2 regions of the Microlunatus sp. M237 genome follow, and region 2 is predicted to be linked to the other one. Evidence: predicted binding sites of a transcription regulator. Region 2 holds the regulator's gene; the other holds the start of a gene.

Region 1 (9,135 bases), on a different contig from region 2:
GTGATCGACTGCTTCGCCGGGCGGCTCGCGTTCGGCACCGCTGGGCTGCGTGGCGCGCTCGGTCCGGGTCCGAACCGGATGAACCGGGTCGTGGTCGGCCAGGCGGCCGCGGGACTCGCCACCTATCTGAGCGACGAAGGTCTCACCGGTGGACGGGTGGTGATCGGCTATGACGCTCGACACCTGTCCGACGTCTTCGCCCGCGATACCGCGGAGATCCTGGCGGCGGCGGGGTTCCAGGCGCTGCTCACCGCTGCCCCGGTCCCGACCCCGGTGGTGGCCTTCGGGATCGGCCATCTCGACTGCGTGGCGGGCGTCGTGGTGACGGCGTCGCACAACCCACCGCAGGACAACGGCTACAAGGTCTATCTCGGCGACGGGTCCCAGATCGTCCCGCCGGCCGACGTCGAGATCGCTGCGCGGATCGACGCGGTGGCCGCCTCGTCGCTGTCGGAGGTACCGCGCTCGCAGGACTACCGCCTGCTGGGCGGCGAGCTGGTCGAGGGCTATCTCGACCGGATCGCCTCGCTGGTCGGGCCCTCCGACCCGCGGGAGCTGTCCTGGGTCTACACGCCCCTGCACGGCGTCGGCGCAGCGGTGGTGGCCGCGGCGATCGAGCGGACCGGCTTCGCTGCTCCCAGCATCGTGGCCGCGCAGGCCGAGCCCGACCCCGACTTCCCCACCGTCGCGTTCCCGAACCCCGAAGAACCGGGCGCCATCGACCTCGCCCTGGCCCAGGCCGAGGAGCTCGGTGCCGATCTGGTCATCGCCAACGACCCCGACGCCGACCGGTGCGCTGTGGCGGCGCCGATCGGCGGCCGGTGGCGGATGCTGACCGGCGATGAGCTGGGTGCCCTGCTCGGTGACGACGCGCTGCGCCGGGGGGTGGCCGGGACGTACGCCTGCTCCATCGTCTCCAGCTCCTTGCTGAGCGCCATGGCGAAGGCACACGGTCAGCCCTTCACGGCGACGCTGACCGGCTTCAAGTGGATCGGCCGGGTGCCCGGTCTGGCGTTCGGCTATGAGGAGGCCATTGGCTACTGCTGCGACCCCGCGGCAGTTCCCGACAAGGACGGGATCTCTGCCCTGGTGCGGATTCTCGTGCTCGCCGCGGCGCTGAAGGCGGACGGGAAGACGGTCGCCGACCGGTTGGACGCCATCGCCCGCCGCTACGGCGTGCACGCCACCGACCAGCTGTCCGTACGGGTGCAGGATCTGACGCTCATCGCCGACGCCATGCGGCGCCTGCGGTACCAGCCTCCCGCCACCTTGCTGGGACAGGCCGTGACAGTCACGGACCTCGCCGACGGTACGCCGGAGCTGCCGCCGACCGACGGGGTGTTGTTGCGCTCCTCGGCGATCAAGGTCGTCGTCCGCCCATCGGGTACCGAGCCGAAGCTGAAGTGCTATCTCGAAGCCCGGATCCCGGTCGACCAGAGCCAGGACCTGCTGGCCGCGCGGGCCGCCGCCGGAGCGATGCTCGATCAGCTGCTGGCCGAGATGAGCGACATCCTCGGAGTCTGACCAGACTTCGGGGCCGTCAACTGATGACGGCACCCCACGGTCAGGTACGCCCGCGGTTGCCGGACGCCGACGATCGCGATCCAGCCCTGGTCGATAGGTCCGGTGACTGAGCGACATCAAGATCGTTGGCGCACAAGGCGCGCGGCGCTCAGGCATCGACCAGCATCTGCACGGCTGTCGCGGCCGCGGCCCGCTCACTCCCCCGCGGCCGGTGTTGTCGTTCGATCGTCCGGTTGAGGTGTCGTCGTCGGATGCGGTTGTTGATCATGGGGATCTGGCTGGGGTCGGCCCACCGGGGAGGGGTCCACGCTGGTAGCCCGTCAGGGTTGAGGGTGCAGGTCCAGCCACGTTGTTCGAAGTGGGTGTGGTGGTAGCGACACAACAACGTCAGGTTAGCCACATCGGTGGGGCCGCCGTCGATCCAGGGGATGAGGTGGTGCCGGTCGCACCATTCCGGTGGGTGGTCGCAGCCGGGAAAGGAGCAGCCACCGTCGCGGGCGATCAATGCATACGTCTGGGTGCGGGTGGCGATCCGCCGAGTTCGACCCAGGGTGAGTGGTTCACCGGTGGCGCTCAGCAGGGTGGGGATGATCTCTGCTTCCCCGGCCAACGTGAGGAGTTGGGTCGGGGTGAGCAGGGTGTTGGTGCTGGTTTCCGCGTGGCCGGTGCGGTGCAGCAGGTCGTCGGCGCTGATGGTGACGATCACCGTGGCCGGGGTGCCGCCGGTGTCGGGCAGCCCACCGGCGCGTAGGGCTCGGCCGGTGAGGTCGGCCAAAGCGTCATGCAGCCGCTGCCCATGCGTCCGCGCATCCACCGTCGGGTTCGCCGCCCCAGTGCCATCCACTCGTGGTTTGGCCAGCGGTGACAGCACAGCCCACAACGCCGCCCCTGTGTCGCCAGTCAACCGGCCCTCCAGCACCCAGCTGCCATCCCTGCCGGCGACGAGGCGCAGATGCCGCCGGTCTTGCTGGAGTTGCTCGTTGGGCACTGATCCGTCGGGGTCGTAGGCCTCGACCAGCTTCGTCGCGATCAGCCGCAGATCACGTGGGGCGAACGTACGGGCGTACCCGGTCAGCTCCGCCTCAGCCTCCACCACCACCGACGGGTCGTAGGCGGGATGGTCGAGCTGCTCCAACGCTCGCTCGATGATGTCAACCTGCTCGGCACTGACTTCACCCCCATCCTGGGCGGCGGCCAGGACCGGATGCGCCGGTTCGATCTCCATCCCCTGCATGGTCCGGTGAGCGCCCAACGTCCGGGCGGCCCGGACCCGCCGTCCCGCCTCACCATCGGACACCCGCAACAGCTGCACCAGCAGTGCTTTGGTGGTGCGGGCATTCAGCTGATCGGCGACCTGCCGCTCGTCCAGATCCGACACCAGCCGGTGATCCACCACCGACATCCGGTTCCGGACCCGTTCCAGGTCGACGGCGAACCGCAGCAGGTCCGGATCATCCAACTGATCCAACCCACCCGAGCCCAGCGCAGCGATCAGCCGGTCCAGCGCTCCCGACAGCTCCGTCAGGGCATGCACCGCGGGAGTCGTGTCCGACTCGTTGTCCGATCCCCCGATCGCAGCCATACCTCATATTATTCGAACACCTGTTCGATAACAATACCTCCGGCGCACTTCTTCAGAGAAATCTTGCGCTGCCGAGCTACGGCCGCGACGACCACCTGGTGCCTCGAGGCGGCATAGGCTCTGGGATGTGCTCGACGACGACCGCCTGCAGGCGATGGCTGGTGACTTGTGCGGCGTGAGGGGCGTACGTGCCGTGGCTCTCGGCGGGAGCCGTGCCCGCGGCACGCATCGCCCGGACTCAGACTTCGACCTCGGTATCTACTACGAGGAGGACCTCGATCGTGACGCGCTAGAGGATCTCGCCGCTCGATGGGCTGGCGAACCCGTGCCGGTCACGTCGCCCGGCGGCTGGGGACCGTGGGTCGACGGCGGTGCGTGGCTCACCCTCGATGGGACTGCGGTGGACTGGATCTTCCGCGACCGCCGCCGGGTCGCCGAGCAATGCCAACGAGCGCGCCGCGGAGAGTTCAGCTTCCACCCGCAACCCGGCCACCCGCTGGGGTTCCTGGACATCTCCTACGCGGGTGAGGTCGCTACCTGTGTCCGGCTCCGCGACGACGACGCGATTCTCGCCGAGCTCGCTGAACAGGTATCGCCTTACCCCGAGGCGTTGCGGATCGCCCTGCTCCAAAACATGTGGCAGGTGGACTTTCTGCTCGATGGAGCAAAGAAGGGCGCCAACGCCCCGGACGTTGCCTACGTCACGCTCTGCCTGGTGACCGCGGCCATGATCACGGCGCACGGCTGGCATGCTCTCGCCGGCCACTGGGTCACCAACGAGAAGGCGCTCGTACCAGGCGTCGATCGGCTGCCCGTCGACACTGGCGGTTTCAGCGACGTGGTCGCCTCCATCCTCGGCACCGTCGGATCGACGCCCAATGAGCTCCACCATGCGATCACCGCGATGCGCCACGCACCCCGCCCGAACCTGCCCTAGTCACGATCCACCCGAACCCTCCCGCAACCACCTCTCGATCCGAGACGCGTTCGTCGGGCCGAGACCCAGATCCAGCCGGGCAGAACACCAAGGGATGAAGTCCTAGATCGTCATCGTGCCCGAAACCACCGCCGACGGCATCAGCGCCACACACCTCAGCTCGGGCGCCGCAGCGCCTGGTGCAGCACAGCGCGCACAGCGCGACTCACCGGCACCGGCGGCTTGCCCGACAGCACCCGAAGCTGATCGCGCTTGGTCGAGCGCGCCGCATAGAACCGGTGCACCAGATCGTCGTCCAGCCGATAGAAGTGCTGCAGCACCTGATATCGATCCTCCGGCGTCGCCGCCTGGAACATCATGGTGTTCAGCAGGCGATAGTAGCGACGCCCGGCCCAGGTCCGCTCAGCATGATCGCGGGTCAGTCGCAGCAGGTTCGGGTGATCAAGATCAACTTCATTCGCGATCATCGTCGCCAGTCGCACCGAGTCCGGAAAGGAATAGCCAGTCGTCGGATGGAACAGTCCGGCTCGCATCCCGGCCTTGGCCAGACTCTCCCCCGTGGATCTCCAGTATGCTTGGAAATCACCATCGATCACCACCGGGAGAACACCGCTCTCGCTGCGCTCCACCTCGATCACGTCCCACCCGCGGCCTTGGGCGTACGCCGCGATCCGGATCATCAGTGACGCATGGTCCAGCTCGGCTCCATCGCTGTAGTAGGTGTCCTCGACGAAGATCTCCTCGGGCCCCATCGGCAGCAGGTAGACGAACCGATACCCGTCATGCTGCTCGACCGTTGCATCCATCACCATCGGCCGGACGACGCCGTGCGGCTTCCGGGTGCGTAACAACTGCCCGACGAACTTCTGATAGCCGAGCTCAAGGGTGGCGACGTCTCCCGGCCCGCGAGCGTCGAGAACCGCCCGGGTCTGCAGACGTCGCCCGTCTGCCAGGGTCACCAACGAGGGCGTGGCCTCGTCCACCCGGCCGGTGATGAACGCGTCAGCCGGCAGCCGCTCGTGCAGCACCGACTCCAGCCGCTCGGAGGTCACCGTGCGATACGACGCTCGGAGCTCGCGGCGTACCCGGGGGAAGGCGACGTCGTAGGTGTCCCACCGATTGGTGATCAGCGGCTCAACCAGCCAGTCGTCATCGACGGCGACGTCGGCACGGAAGTGGGACCAGATGTGGTTGCCGCCGATCCGGTCCTGCTCGACCACCGCGACACGGAGGTCGGGCCGGCGCTCGGCCAGCGCCAGCGCGATCAGGCCACCGGCCAGACCGCCGCCGAGAACGACCAGATCGTACGTCGTCGGGCTCGGCTCGGGCTGTGGCGACGGGTCGGGCATGCACCAACGGTAGCCACCCGGGTCCGCGAGCCGCCCGACCGCCATCACCGCCACCCCGCCCATCGTCCGTCTGGCATAGATTTCGTCGCATTAGATCTGATTCGCCGTAAGTTCTATTGCGTATTCTCTCGGAAGCGAGATATCGTCCGGTCACGTCACAGAGAGGAGATCGCCGTGGCCGAACACATCCAGGTCCATCCGTCCGAGGTGCACGAGGTGCTGGCTCGGTCCGTACTCACTGACGGGTTCAAGCTCGTCGTCGACCTCAAGCGCAGCCAGGGCAGCAGACTGGTCGACGCCCGCACCGGGCAGCGCTATCTCGACCTCTACACGTTCTTCGCCTCCGCCCCGCTGGGTTGCAACCCGCCGGGGCTGGTCGACGACCCGACGTTCATGGCCGAGCTGGGCCAGGCCGCGGCCAACAAGCCGGCCAACCCCGACATGTACTCCACCGTCTACGCGGAGTTCGTGGCGACGTTCGTCCGGGTGCTCGGCGACCCCGCGCTTCCCCACCTGTTCTTCGTCGAAGGCGGTGCCCTGGCCGTGGAGAACGCCCTCAAGGTGGCCTTCGACTGGAAGAGCCGGCACAACGAAGCGGCCGGCCGGGACCGCCGTCTGGGGACCAAGATCGTCCACCTGACCCGCGCCTTCCACGGCCGCAGCGGCTACACGTTGTCGCTCACCAACACCGAGCCCGGCAAGACCGACCGGTTCCCCCAGTTCGGATGGCCCCGGATCGACGTACCCGCCGTCGTGCACCCGCTGGCCGACCATCTCGACGAGGTGGTCGCCGCGGAGGAGCAGGCCCTGGCGCAGCTCCGTCAGGCCTTCGCCGACCACCCGCATGACATCGCCGCCTTTCTCGCCGAGCCGATCCAGGGCGAGGGCGGCGACAACCACATCCGGGCTGAGTTCTTCGCCGCGGCCCGCGACATCGTCCATGCGCACGACGCGCTCGTCATCTTCGATGAGGTCCAGACGGGCGCGGGCACCACGGGGTCAGCCTGGGCCTACCAGCAGCTCGGCGTCATCCCCGACATCGTCGCGTTCGCCAAGAAGGTGCAGGTCGGCGGTGTGATGGCCGGTGGCCGGGTGGACGAGGTCCGCGACAACGTCTTCGCGGTCTCCGGGCGGATCAACTCCACCTGGGGCGGTGGCCTGGCCGACATGGTCCGCTCCCGGCGTCTGCTCGAGATCATCGAGGCCGAGGGACTGATCGAGCAGGCCGCAGCCAAGGGCGAGCACTTCCTCGCCAGGCTGCGGAGGATCGCCGCCGCCACGGCGGGTGACGGCGCCGACCTGATCCAGAACATCCGCGGACGTGGTCTGATGGTCGCGATCGATCTGCCCAGTGCCGACTTCCGCGCCGCGGTGCTGGCCGACCTGCGCGAGCAGGAGCACGTCCTCGCTCTCGGCTGCGGTGCACGGGCCCTCCGGTTCCGTCCCGCCCTGTCGGTGAGCAAGGATGAGATCGACGAAGGTGTAGCCGCCGTCGGCCGCTCCGTCGCCCGCGTCCACGCCAGCCTCGCCACCCCGACCATCCAGGAGCACCGCCCGTGAGCACCACCGTCACGTCCATCGTCAACGGATCAGCCATTCCCGGCGTCCGGACGGTGACCAGCACCAACCCGTCGCGGCTGGCCGAGCCCGTCGGCGAGGTGTCCTTCGCCGACGCCGGGACCTTCGTGCACGCCGCCGAGTCGGCCGCCAAGGCTCAGGCGGCGTGGGCGGCCGTGCCCGCACCGGTACGCGGCCGGGCCATCGCCCACATCGGCCGGCTGGTCGAGGACAACGCCGAGGCGCTGGCCCGGCTGGTCACCGCCGAGATCGGCAAGCCCTACGCCGAGGCGCTCGGCGAGGTGCGCGAGATCGTCGACACCTGCGACTTCTTCCTGGGTGAGGGCCGCCGGCTCTACGGCCAGACGGTGCCGAGCGAGATGCCGGACAAGCAGCTGTTCACCTTCCGCAAGCCCGTCGGCACGGTCGCGGTGATCACGGCCGGCAACTTCCCCGTCGCCGTCCCGTCGTGGTACATCGTGCCCGCGCTGCTGGCCGGCAACACCGTCGTCTGGAAACCTGCCGAGTACTCCGCAGTGGTGTCCGCGGCGTTCCACGAGCTCTTCGTCCGGGGCGGCGGCCTGCCGGACGGGGTCTTCAACATCGTCCACGCCGACGGTGCAGCCACCTTCGCCGGCCTGGAGCAGGCGCTGGAGTCGGGGTTCGTGGACAAGGTCGGGTTCACCGGCTCCTCCCCCGTGGGCCGTGACATCGGGGCACTGACCGGGCGCCATCTGCAGACCGCGTGCCTGGAGCTCGGCGGCAAGAACCCGCTGGTCATCACCCCCAGCGCCGACCTGGACCTGGCCGTCGAGGGTGCCCTGTTCTCCGGCTTCGGCACCGGCGGTCAGCGGTGTACGTCGCTGGGCACCGTGATCGTGCACGAGTCGCTGCACGACGAGTTCGTCGCCCGGTTCACCCGTGCCGTGGCCGCGGCCCCGGTCGGGGACCCTCAGGAGGCGGTGCTGATGGGGCCGATGCTGGACCAGAAGTTCGCCGACCGCTACGAGGACTACCTCGGCTGGATCCAGCCGCACCACACCGTGCTCACCGCCCGTGGCCGGATCACCGCCGACAACCCGCGCGCTGGCTTCGTCGGCGACCCGGCAGCGGGACTCTTCTATCACCCGGTGGTGGTGGACGGCGTACGCCGCGATGACGACCTGTTTCGCGAAGAGACCTTCGGACCCATCGTCGGCATCACCACCTACACCGATCTGGCCTCAGCCATCGACCTGGCCAACGCGCCCGGCTACGGGCTGTCGTCAGCCATCTACACCACCGTCGCCAAGGACGCCTTCACCTTCCGCGACCAGATCGGGGCCGGCATGGTGTCGATCAACAACTCCACCTCCGGCGCGGAGGCCCATCTCCCCTTCGGCGGCAACGGCAAGTCCGGCAACGGTTCGCGCCAGTCCGGCATCTGGGTGCTGGACCAGTTCACCCGCTGGCAGTCGGTCAACTGGGACTACTCCGGCCGACTGCAGAAGGCGCAGATGGACACCGCCGAGCTGACCCCGGACACCACCTACCGGCTGCCGGCCTGACCCGACCGGCCTCAGTGTGCATCCCCTCGACGCCAGCTTCCGCGCCGCTGTCCAGGCGGCGGAACCGGCGCGTCCGGCTGCGGACCTGAGGCCGGCCGGACCGGCGCTGGACTGGTGGCAGGTCTTCGCTGCCCAGGCCGCGAGCCGGCACCTCGACCTCGCGGCCCGTGCGTTGCAGGCCCGCGGGCTGGGGTACTACACGATCGGGTCCTCCGGTCACGAGTCCAACGGCCTGGTCGCCTTGGCACTGCGGCCGGACGACCCCGCGCTGCTGCACTACCGCTCCGGTGCGTTCTACGCCGCCCGCGCGAGCCAGGTGGCGGGCAGCAGCCCGATCCGCGACGTGCTGCAGGGTCTGATGGGACTGGCCGACGAGCCCATCGCCGGCGGCCGGCACAAGGTCTTCGGCCACCCCCAGCTGTCGGTGATCCCGCAGACCTCCACCATCGCCTCGCACCTCCCCCGAGCCGTCGGGCTGGGATTGGCGCTGGCCCGGTCACGCCGGCTCAACGTGGCGGGGCGATGGCCTCGCGATGCCGTGGTGGTCTGCTCGTTCGGCGACGCCTCGGCCAACCACTCCACCGCCGCCGGTGCGGTGAACGCCGCTCTGGCCAGTGCCTTCCGTGGCTTGGCCGTGCC
Region 2 (9,135 bases):
TGACCTTGGTCTCGATGAACTCCTCGATGTCGGGGTGATCGATGTCGAGCACGACCATCTTCGCCGCACGCCGGGTGGCCCCACCGGACTTGATCGTTCCCGCGCTCGCGTCGGCGCCGCGCATGAACGACACCGGACCGGACGCGGTCCCACCGGAGCTCAGCAGCTCCTTCGACGAACGGATGCGGGACAGGTTGAGCCCGGCCCCCGAACCGCCCTTGAAGATGAAGCCCTCTTCCTTGTACCAGTTCAGGATCGAGTCCATCGAGTCGTCGACCGACAAGATGAAGCAGGCGCTGACCTGCTGCGGCGACAGGGTGCCGACGTTGAACCAGACCGGGGAGTTGAAGCTGAAGTACTGGTGCAGCAGCATCCAGGTCAGCTCGTGCTCGAAGATCTCGGCGTCGACCGGCGCGGCGAAATAGCCGAAGTCCTCCCCCGCCTTGCGGTACGTCTTGACCACGCGGTCGATCAGCTGCTTGAGACCCTGCTCGCGTGCCTCGGTGCCGAGAGCACCGCGGAAGTATTTGGTGGTCACGATGGTCGAGGCGTTCACGCTCCAGAAGTCCGGGAACTCGACAGCCTTCTGCTCGAAGACCACCTCACCGGTCTTCCAGTTCTGCTGCACGACGTCGCGACGCTCCCACGTGACGTCGTCGTACGGGTGTACCCCCTCGGTCGTGAAGACCCGCCCGATGGAGAGGCCGGCGGCCTTTCCTCGGGGCTTGCGGGTCTCGGGACGACCGTTCGCTGAACGCGTGGTCTCGGTCATGTGCGCCTCTTTCTTGCCGTGCTGACGGGGGATGGACTGGAGCGGGGGGTGTGACGTTTGGAAACGACGTGCAGGTGAGCCTTGGGACCGGGGCAGAGCCCGCACGAGCCTTCCCCTGCTGTGCGGGCCCTGCCTCGGAGTCGAGCGGGCCGATCAAGGGCTCTGACGACCCGGAGTGAGCTTGTGCGGGGTGAACCGGCTGACCGTGTTCTCTGCACCCCGGTCTGGGATCAGCGGCTCGATGCCGAGCGGTTCCTGCTCCACCCGGAGGAGAGCGATCTCGGCCTCGAAGTCGTCGACTGACTGGTATTGGCGATAGACGCTGGCGAACCGCAGGTAGGCGACCTGGTCGAGGTCACGCAACGGTCCCAGGATCGCCACGCCCACCTCGTCGGCGGGGACCTCCATCTGGCCGGAGGCCCGCAGCGAGTCCTCGACCAGTTGGCCGAGACGAGCGAGCTGCGTCTCGTCGACCGGGCGGCCCTTGCAGGCCTTGCGGACCCCGCTGATCACCTTGTCGCGGTTGAACTGCTCGACCACGCCGCTGCGCTTCACCACCACCAGCTGCATCTGCTCCACCGTGGTGAAGCGACGCTCGCAGGCGGGGCATTGGCGACGGCGACGGATGCTGCAGCCATCCTCGGCGGCCCGGGAGTCGAGCACCTTGGAGTCCGTATGACGGCAGTAAGGGCAGTGCACGGAGGCTCCTTCCGGGGGCGCCTGGGGATAGATCTGGGGATAAGCCTGTGGTCGGCCTGTGGACCAGTGTGGACAACCAACCACTATCTGTGGAGGAAGCACACGGGTGTAACTACTAGATATAGGTACGGTACGACCTAACCTCATTGTCCGCAAGGCCACTGACACTTTTAGCGCGTGTCGTCGAGAGAGCTGGCGGGCGAGCCTGTCGCGGCAGCCGTACAGCCGCAGAGACTCGCGCTCGATCGCCCGGTGCGCCCGACTGGCCGGCAGTGCCTGCGGTGCGGGTGCAGCTCAGCTGAGGTTGCGCAGCACGGTGTAGATCACGCCGGCAGCCACGACGAGAACCAGCCAGCGGGTCGGATGGACCCGCCGCAGACGGTCAGCGATCCTGGCCGGTGGACGGACCCGTGGGCCGCCGAGAACCTCCGCGGTCCACAGCAGCCCCAGCACACCAACCACGACCAGCCCGATCAGGACGACGGGGTTGTAGCGAAACGCCTGGGCGATGTCGAGCCGCAGCAGCGCCGCCCCCATCCGGGTCCCGCCGCAGAGCGGACAGTCCCAACCGGTCAGGCTCCGCAGCGGACACGGCAGGCCCAGCCCGGTGGCGGCATAGAGAGCACTCAGCCCGATCCCGTAGGCGACGAAGCCACCGAGCGCCACCAGCCCGCGGCTGGGGCGGAACTCCTTGGCGAGGTAGCTGGTGCCCATGGCTCCATTGTGCCCGCCCGGTGATCGACCGACTTCGGCGACAGGATCCGACGACCCTTCGGCGGCCCTAGAATGCTCCGCGACCCGCACCCCGCACGAGGATGGCCATGACCGAATCGCACCCTCCCCAGTGGAACGACCGCCAACCGGGCGGACCCGATCCCGCACGCCAGAACGACGCCGGCCAGACCGGATCTTCCACCCAGCCCGCTCACGGTCAGGCCCAGTACGGCCAAGCTCAGTCTGGCCAGCCCCAATACGGTGAAGCTCAGTCCGGCCAGCCCCAATACGGACAACCCCAATACGGACAACCCCAGTACGGCCAGGCGGGAGACGGGCAGCCGGAGTATGGATGGACGCAGTCCGCAAACCAACAGCCGCCGTACGGGACCGGTGGGTACGGGCAGGCGTCGTACCCGCAGCAGCCAGAGAGCGGGGTGTGGCAACCGGGACCGGGTCAGCAGCCCGGCCAGCCCTACGGCGGATATCCGGGCGCGGGTTACGTCCCGGCCCTCCGTTCCGACTATGCGACCTGGGGCAAGCGGGTCGGGGCCTACCTCATCGACTATGCCCCGAGCCTGGTCGGGCAGCTCATCTTCTATGTCGGCTACGCCATCTGGATCTCGCGGGTGGTCAGCACGAGCAGCAGCAGCAACCCGGACCTCACCGGCGGGGTCACGCTGATGGTGATCGGGTTCGTCCTCCTGCTGGCGACCATCGGGTGGTCCATCTACAACCGCTGGGTGGTGGCCGGACGCACCGGCCAGTCGCTCGGAAAGCGGGTCACGCACATTACGTTGATCAGCGAGCAGACCGGCCAGCCGATCGGCGCGATGAACGCATTCGTCCGCGACCTCGTCCACATCCTCGACGGGATGGCCTACATCGGCTATCTGTGGCCGTTGTGGGACGAGAAGAAGCAGACCTTCGCTGACAAGCTGGTCAAGACCGTCGTCGTCGATGCGCCCGATCGCGGTCACTGACCCCCGGCGTCGACATCAGCCGGCGGATCACCCCTGGGCGGAGTACGAAGACGTGACCGGCTCGTAGCTGTCGCCGGTCACGCGCAGCGCGGTCATGGCGACGACGGTCACTGCCGCTGCGGCGATCATCAGCCCCAGCACCAGGACCACAGCGATCCCCCGATCGGTCAGCCGCCATCCGCTCGGGGCCGCGACGCTGCAGGACGCCGTCGCCGGCCGGGCACCCCGCGCCAGGGTCGGGGCCGGGACCGGCCGCAGGGGCCGCGTGACCGGGCCGGTGCCCCGCCCGGCGCCGTGAGCCGGTCGGCGGGTCCGTCCGGGCGCCGCGGGGACGCCGGAGCGACGCGCGGCGGTGAGGTCCTGCGCACCGGCGCGGGTCACACCCGCGCCGGTCACACTTGCGGGGGTCACACCTGCGATGGTCATTGCACTCATGGTGCTGCTCCTCGGGAAGGCATCGAACGCGTGTTCGATAGAACGTGTGTTTGATTTGTATCGCACTGACGATCCGACGTCCAGCACATTCGTACGTGTGTTCGAGGCGTGTCGGCTCATGGAAGAAGCACACCAGAGACCACTGACAGTTCTTCCGGCATCGTTCCTGCGGGGGCGGCGTGAACCGCAGCCGACGCACTCCGCCCGTCGCGACACGCTCGAACAGGTGTTTGATTTTGTCAGTCGGCTTCTCTATGTTCAGCCTCATGGCAGACAGTGACGACACCACCGCCCCCACTCCACCGCGCAACCGCCGCGGGCGCCCGCGTGCGAGCGACGTCGCCGCCCAGCTCGGCGAGCATGCATCAGTCAGCTCGCTCCCGGACGGCCCCGCCGACTCCAGCGGTCTGACCCCGCGCCAGCGACGCATCCTCGAGGTGATCAAGGACGCCGTCGACTCGCGGGGCTATCCGCCGAGCATTCGTGAGATGGCCGAGGCAGTCGGCCTGGCCAGCTCCTCCAGCGTCGCGCACCAGCTCAAGATGCTGGAGGCCAAGGGCTTCCTGCGGCGTGACCCCAACCGGCCACGGGCGCTCGAGGTCCTGTTGCCGGGCGACGGCCAGGCCGCGGCGCGCAGTGCGGCGCTCGGACCGGTCACCACCACGGCCGCGGATGAGACCGGCGTCGGCGACGCGTACCCGGAGCCGGTGCACGTGCCGGTGCTGGGTCGGATCGCGGCCGGCGGGCCAATCCTGGCCGAGGAGCGGATCGAGGACGTCTTCGCGCTCCCCCGTCAGCTGGTCGGCGAAGGCACCATGTTCCTGCTGCAGGTCAGCGGTGACTCGATGGTCGACGCAGCCATCTGCAGCGGCGACTGGGTGGCCGTCCGGCAGCAGTCCACCGCCAACAATGGCGACATCGTGGCAGCGCTGCTGGACAACGAGGCCACAGTGAAGACGTTCAAGCGTGACGGGGACCAGGTCTGGCTGCTGCCACACAACCCGGCGTATGACCCGATCGACGGCAACCACGCCTCGATCCTCGGCAAGGTGGTCGCGGTCCTGCGCCGGCTCTGACGGCGACCAGAGCCCGCGGTGGCTCGAGAGCCGCGGTGCCGGTCAGAGCAGACTCGGCTCGGCGGTGACCATCGCCGTCGTCAAGCGGGTCACCGCCCGGAGCTTGTTGGCCACGTCCAGGGCTGCGACCTTGTAGGCCTCGGACAGCGTCGGGTAGTTGAAAACCGTGTCAACCAGATAGTCCACCGTCCCGCCACATCCCATGACTGCCTGCCCGATGTGGACGAGCTCGGTGGCACTGGTGCCGAACACGTGCACGCCGAGGATCTCGCGCGTCTCGGCGTGCACGATCAGCTTCAGCATTCCGTAGGAGTCACCGATGATCTGGCCGCGGGCCAGCTCCCGGTAACGGGAGATGCCGACCTCGAACGGGATCGCCTCCGACGTGAGCTCCAGCTCCGAGCGGCCACAGTAGGAGATCTCCGGGATGGTGTAGATCCCGATCGGCTGCAGCCCCAGGAGCTCGTTGGCGGGCTCATCGAACGCGTGCGAGGCGGCCAGGCGGCCCTGGTCCATCGACGTCGCCGCCAGCGCCGGGAAGCCGATCACGTCGCCCACCGCATAGATGTGCGGCACCGCGGTGGCGTAGTGCTCGTCGACCTCCAGCCGCCCCCGCCGGTCGGCGACCAGACCGGCAGCAGCCAGGTCGAGCGCGTCGGTGTTTCCCTGCCGCCCGGCGGAATACATCACCACCTCCGCCGCAATTCGTTTGCCGGAGGCGAGGGTGGTGATCGTGCCCACGCCGGCGCTTTGCACCGAGGCGACCTCCTCGCCGAATCGAAACGACATGGCGTGGTCGCGGAGATGGAACTTCAGCGACTCGATGATCTCGGGATCACAGAAGTCCAGCATCTGTGCCCGCTTCTCGACCAGCGTCACCCGGGTGCCTAAGGCGGCGAAGATCGACGCATACTCCACCCCGATGACGCCGGCACCGACGACCACCAGCGAGTCGGGCACGTGGTCGACGGTGAGGATCTGGTCGGAGTCGAGGACGCGGACGCCGTCGAACTCGACCTGGGGCGGTCGGGCCGGTGTGGTGCCGGTCGCGATGACGATCTTGGCCGCCGTGACGGTGCGACTCCCCTGCGGCCCGTCGGTGTCGACCGAGAGGGTGTGCGGGTCGACGAACCGGGCGATTCCGGCGATGAGCTCGATGTGGTTGCGCATCAGCTGCGCCCGGATCACCTCCGTCTCGCGCCCGATCACGTACTGCAACCGGGCCAACAGGTCCGAGACGGTGATATCGGCCTTGACCCGATAGCTCGCCCCGTAGATCTCCCGCATCTGCATCCCGCTCAGATACAGCACCGCTTCGCGCAGCGTCTTCGAGGGGATGGTGCCGGTGTTGACGCAGACGCCGCCGACCATGGCCGTCCGATCCACCACGCAGACTCGGCGACCCAGCTTCGCGGCCATGATCGCGGCCTTTTGACCGCCCGGACCCGAGCCGATGACGGCGAGGTCCACGTCGTAGGTGTGCTCCATCTGGCCAGCGTCGCAGAGGATCGACCCGCTGACCAGAGGCAGCCGAACGCACCGCTGCCCGCCGGTCGTCGGCCCGATGGGCCGACGGTCCGCTCAGTCGGTGCCGGCCAACCGGCGCAGAGCCTGCACCGCCGTCTCCCGGTCGGTGGTGGGCCACATGTCAGGCATCGACGACTTCAAGAAGCTGCCGTACCTGGCTGTCACCAGGCGGGGGTCCAACACCGCGACGACGCCCTTGTCGGAGATCCGCCGGATGAGCCGGCCGGCCCCCTGCGCGAGCAGCAGCGCGGCATGGGTGGCAGCCACCGCCATGAACCCGTTGCCGCCGGCCTCAGCCACCGCACGTTGCCGGGCCAGGGTGAGCGGCTCGTCCGGCCGGGGGAAGGGGATCCGGTCGATGATGACCAGCTGGCAGGTGGCCCCCGGGACGTCGACGCCCTGCCACAGCGACAAGGTGCCGAACAGGCTCGCTTCGTCCTCGGCGATGAACCGGCGGGTCAGCTCGGACAGCTGCGCGTCGCCCTGACACAGGATGGTCATCTTCGGCAGCTGACGGCGCACGTGCTGGGCCGCCGCCTCGGCCGCGCGCCGGGATGAGAAGAGCCCGAGGGTACGTCCCCCCGCCGCCCAGACGAGCTCGGCGATCTCGGTCTTGGCCTCCTCGGACAGCCCGTCCCGCCCCGGCGGCGGCATCGTCTTCGCCACATAGAGGATGCCTTGGCGCCGATAGTCGAACGGCGAGCCGACGTCCATCGCGCGCCAGGGTGCTGCCGTGTCGCTGCCCTCCTCCGCCTTGGTGCGGGTCGCGGGTGGCGCGTCGCTGTCCACCTGCTCGGCGGCGCGCAGCCCCACCGACGACGCCACGCCGGCGAAGTCCCCGCCGAGCTTGAGCGTCGCCGACGTCAGGATGGTGGTGTGCTCGGCGAAGACGCTCTGGCGCATCAGACCGGCCACTGACAGCGGTGCGACGTGCGCCTCGCGGCCGAACCGCTCCCGCTCGGAGACCCAGACCACGTCGTGGGCGTTCAGGCCGGCCATCCGCTCCGCGACGTCGAAGACCTCCTTGACTGCGGCGGCGGCTTGGCGCTTGTCGGGATCCTGCTTGTCCTCACCGGTCGACATCGCCGTGACGGCGCGCCGGGTCACGTTGCGGATGGCGGCGAAGGCCGCGACCACCGCTGCATCGGGATCCTCCACCCGCTCCAGCGGCGTCTGGTCCAGCGCGGTTCGCAAGGCGTCGGCTGACTCCAGCAGCTCCAGCGCCAGCTCGTCCTCGAGGTATGTCATCGCCCGCCGACCGCTCCGCTCGATGGTCTGCGGGCTCAGCTCGGCCGACGCCGCCCCGGTCACCCGGGCTACCAGCTCGTGTGCCTCGTCGATGATCACCGCGTCATGCTCGGGCAGGGCCGTGCCGCCGTGCATGGCATTGATGGCCAGCAGCGCGTGGTTGGTGACGACCAGATCGGCCGAGCGCGCGGTCTCGCGCGACTTCTCCACGAAGCAACCGTCGCCATAGGGGCAACGCTGCACCCCCAGGCATTCACGGACCGGGATCGAGACCTGCTGCCAGGACCGGTCGGTGTGGGTCGGCGCGTCGTCGCGATCAGCCAGTCCGCCGTCGGTCGACTGCTTCTCGGCCCACTCCCGCAGGGCGAGCACCTCGGCCCCGATGCTCGACTCGGCACTGGTCGGCGCGACCCGGATCGTGTCGGCGAGGTCGCTGGCCGAGATCAGCGTGGCCTGGTCCTCGGCAACGCCGTCGCGGACCCGCAGCAGGCAGGCGTAGTTCGTCCGCCCTTTCAGCACAGCGTGGCTGGGTCGCTTGCCGGTGACCTTCTGGACGGCGTCCAGGGCGGCCGGGATGTCATTGTTGGCCAGCTGGGACTGCAGCGCCAAGGTGGCGGTCGCGATCACGATCCGCTCCGCCGGCTTCCTGGTCAGCCGGACCAGCGCAGGTGCCAGATAACCCAGGGACTTGCCGGTGCCCGTGCCGGCCTGCACGAGCAGATGCTGTCCCGAGTCCAGCGAGCTCGCGATCGCCTCGGCCATCGCGATCTGGCCCGGGCGCTCGCTGCCACCGATCTCGGCGACCGCGGCCGCGAGCACGTCGGCCGGCTTGGCGCGGCTCTTCGCCGTCTGCGTGGACGAGTGAGGCGTCGCGTCGGGGGCAGACTCCTGCGCGTCAGCCACGATTGCTCGCACGGCGCTGACCACCCGTTCGATTGCCACCGCAGAACCCTAACCGGCGCCGCCGACACTTTCCGCCGGCGCGCGGCCCGAGGACCCGCCGGATCACTCCTCGGCGGCGGACAGCTCGTACTGGGCCAACTCGCCGGCCAGGTCCGGATGGACACGTGCGACGACGACCGTTCCGTCTCCGGTGTGCTCGGTGGTGATGAGCTCGCCGGCGTGATGGATGCGGTCGATCAGGTCACCGCGCTCGTACGGGACCAGGGCCCGGATCTCCACCTCCGGCCGAGGCAGCCGACCCTCCACCTGGGCCCGCAGCGCCTCGATACCCTCCCCCGTCCTGGCCGATACGACCTGGGCGTCGGGATACTGCGTCCGTAGCGTCTGCAGCATGGCTGGGTCGGCGGCGTCGGACTTGTTGATCACGATCAGCTCGGGCAGCTTGCCCGCGCCGATGTCGGCCAGCACACCACGGACAGCGGTGATCTGGCCGGTGGGATCGGCATCGGAACCGTCCACCACATGCACCAGCAGGTCCGCCTGGGCGGACTCCTCCAAGGTCGAGGCGAACGCCTCCACCAGGTCATGCGGCAGGTGCCGGACGAACCCGACCGTGTCGGTCAGGGTGAAGACGCGGCCGTCGGTCGTCTGCGACCGACGGGTGGTCGGGTCGAGGGTGGCGAACAACGCATCCTCCACCAGCACGCCGGCGCCGGTGAGCCGGTTGAGCAGCGAGGACTTGCCCGCGTTGGTGTAGCCCACAATGGCCACTGACGGG

The links. Region 2 encodes LexA, which represses DNA repair genes until DNA is damaged. Its sites were predicted from a motif close to TCGAACANNTGTTCGA; they were not measured.
Region 1: AC1XX3_RS02370 (HNH endonuclease signature motif containing protein) is a predicted target of LexA. The motif match lies at 3,119-3,134, and genes of this name have one in related genera.

What each region holds. Positions count from the first base shown of each region.
Region 1 covers NZ_JBXHBL010000001.1:506,578-515,712, forward strand. The annotation lists gene AC1XX3_RS02365 (phospho-sugar mutase) at 1-1,524, shown strand, start outside; gene AC1XX3_RS02370 (HNH endonuclease signature motif containing protein) at 1,673-3,106, opposite strand; gene AC1XX3_RS02375 (nucleotidyltransferase domain-containing protein) at 3,234-4,043, shown strand; gene crtY (lycopene beta-cyclase CrtY) at 4,199-5,392, opposite strand; gene lat (L-lysine 6-transaminase) at 5,567-6,952, shown strand; gene AC1XX3_RS02390 (aldehyde dehydrogenase family protein) at 6,949-8,496, shown strand; gene AC1XX3_RS02395 (thiamine pyrophosphate-dependent enzyme) at 8,513-9,135, shown strand, end outside.
Region 2 covers NZ_JBXHBL010000003.1:848,883-858,017, forward strand. The annotation lists gene AC1XX3_RS14985 (vitamin B12-dependent ribonucleotide reductase) at 1-772, opposite strand, end outside; gene nrdR (transcriptional regulator NrdR) at 926-1,471, opposite strand; gene AC1XX3_RS14995 (DUF2752 domain-containing protein) at 1,766-2,185, opposite strand; gene AC1XX3_RS15000 (RDD family protein) at 2,293-3,168, shown strand; gene AC1XX3_RS15005 (hypothetical protein) at 3,196-3,603, opposite strand; gene lexA (transcriptional repressor LexA) at 3,870-4,679, shown strand; gene sthA (Si-specific NAD(P)(+) transhydrogenase) at 4,722-6,167, opposite strand; gene AC1XX3_RS15020 (ATP-dependent DNA helicase) at 6,261-8,216, opposite strand; gene hflX (GTPase HflX) at 8,460-9,135, opposite strand, start outside.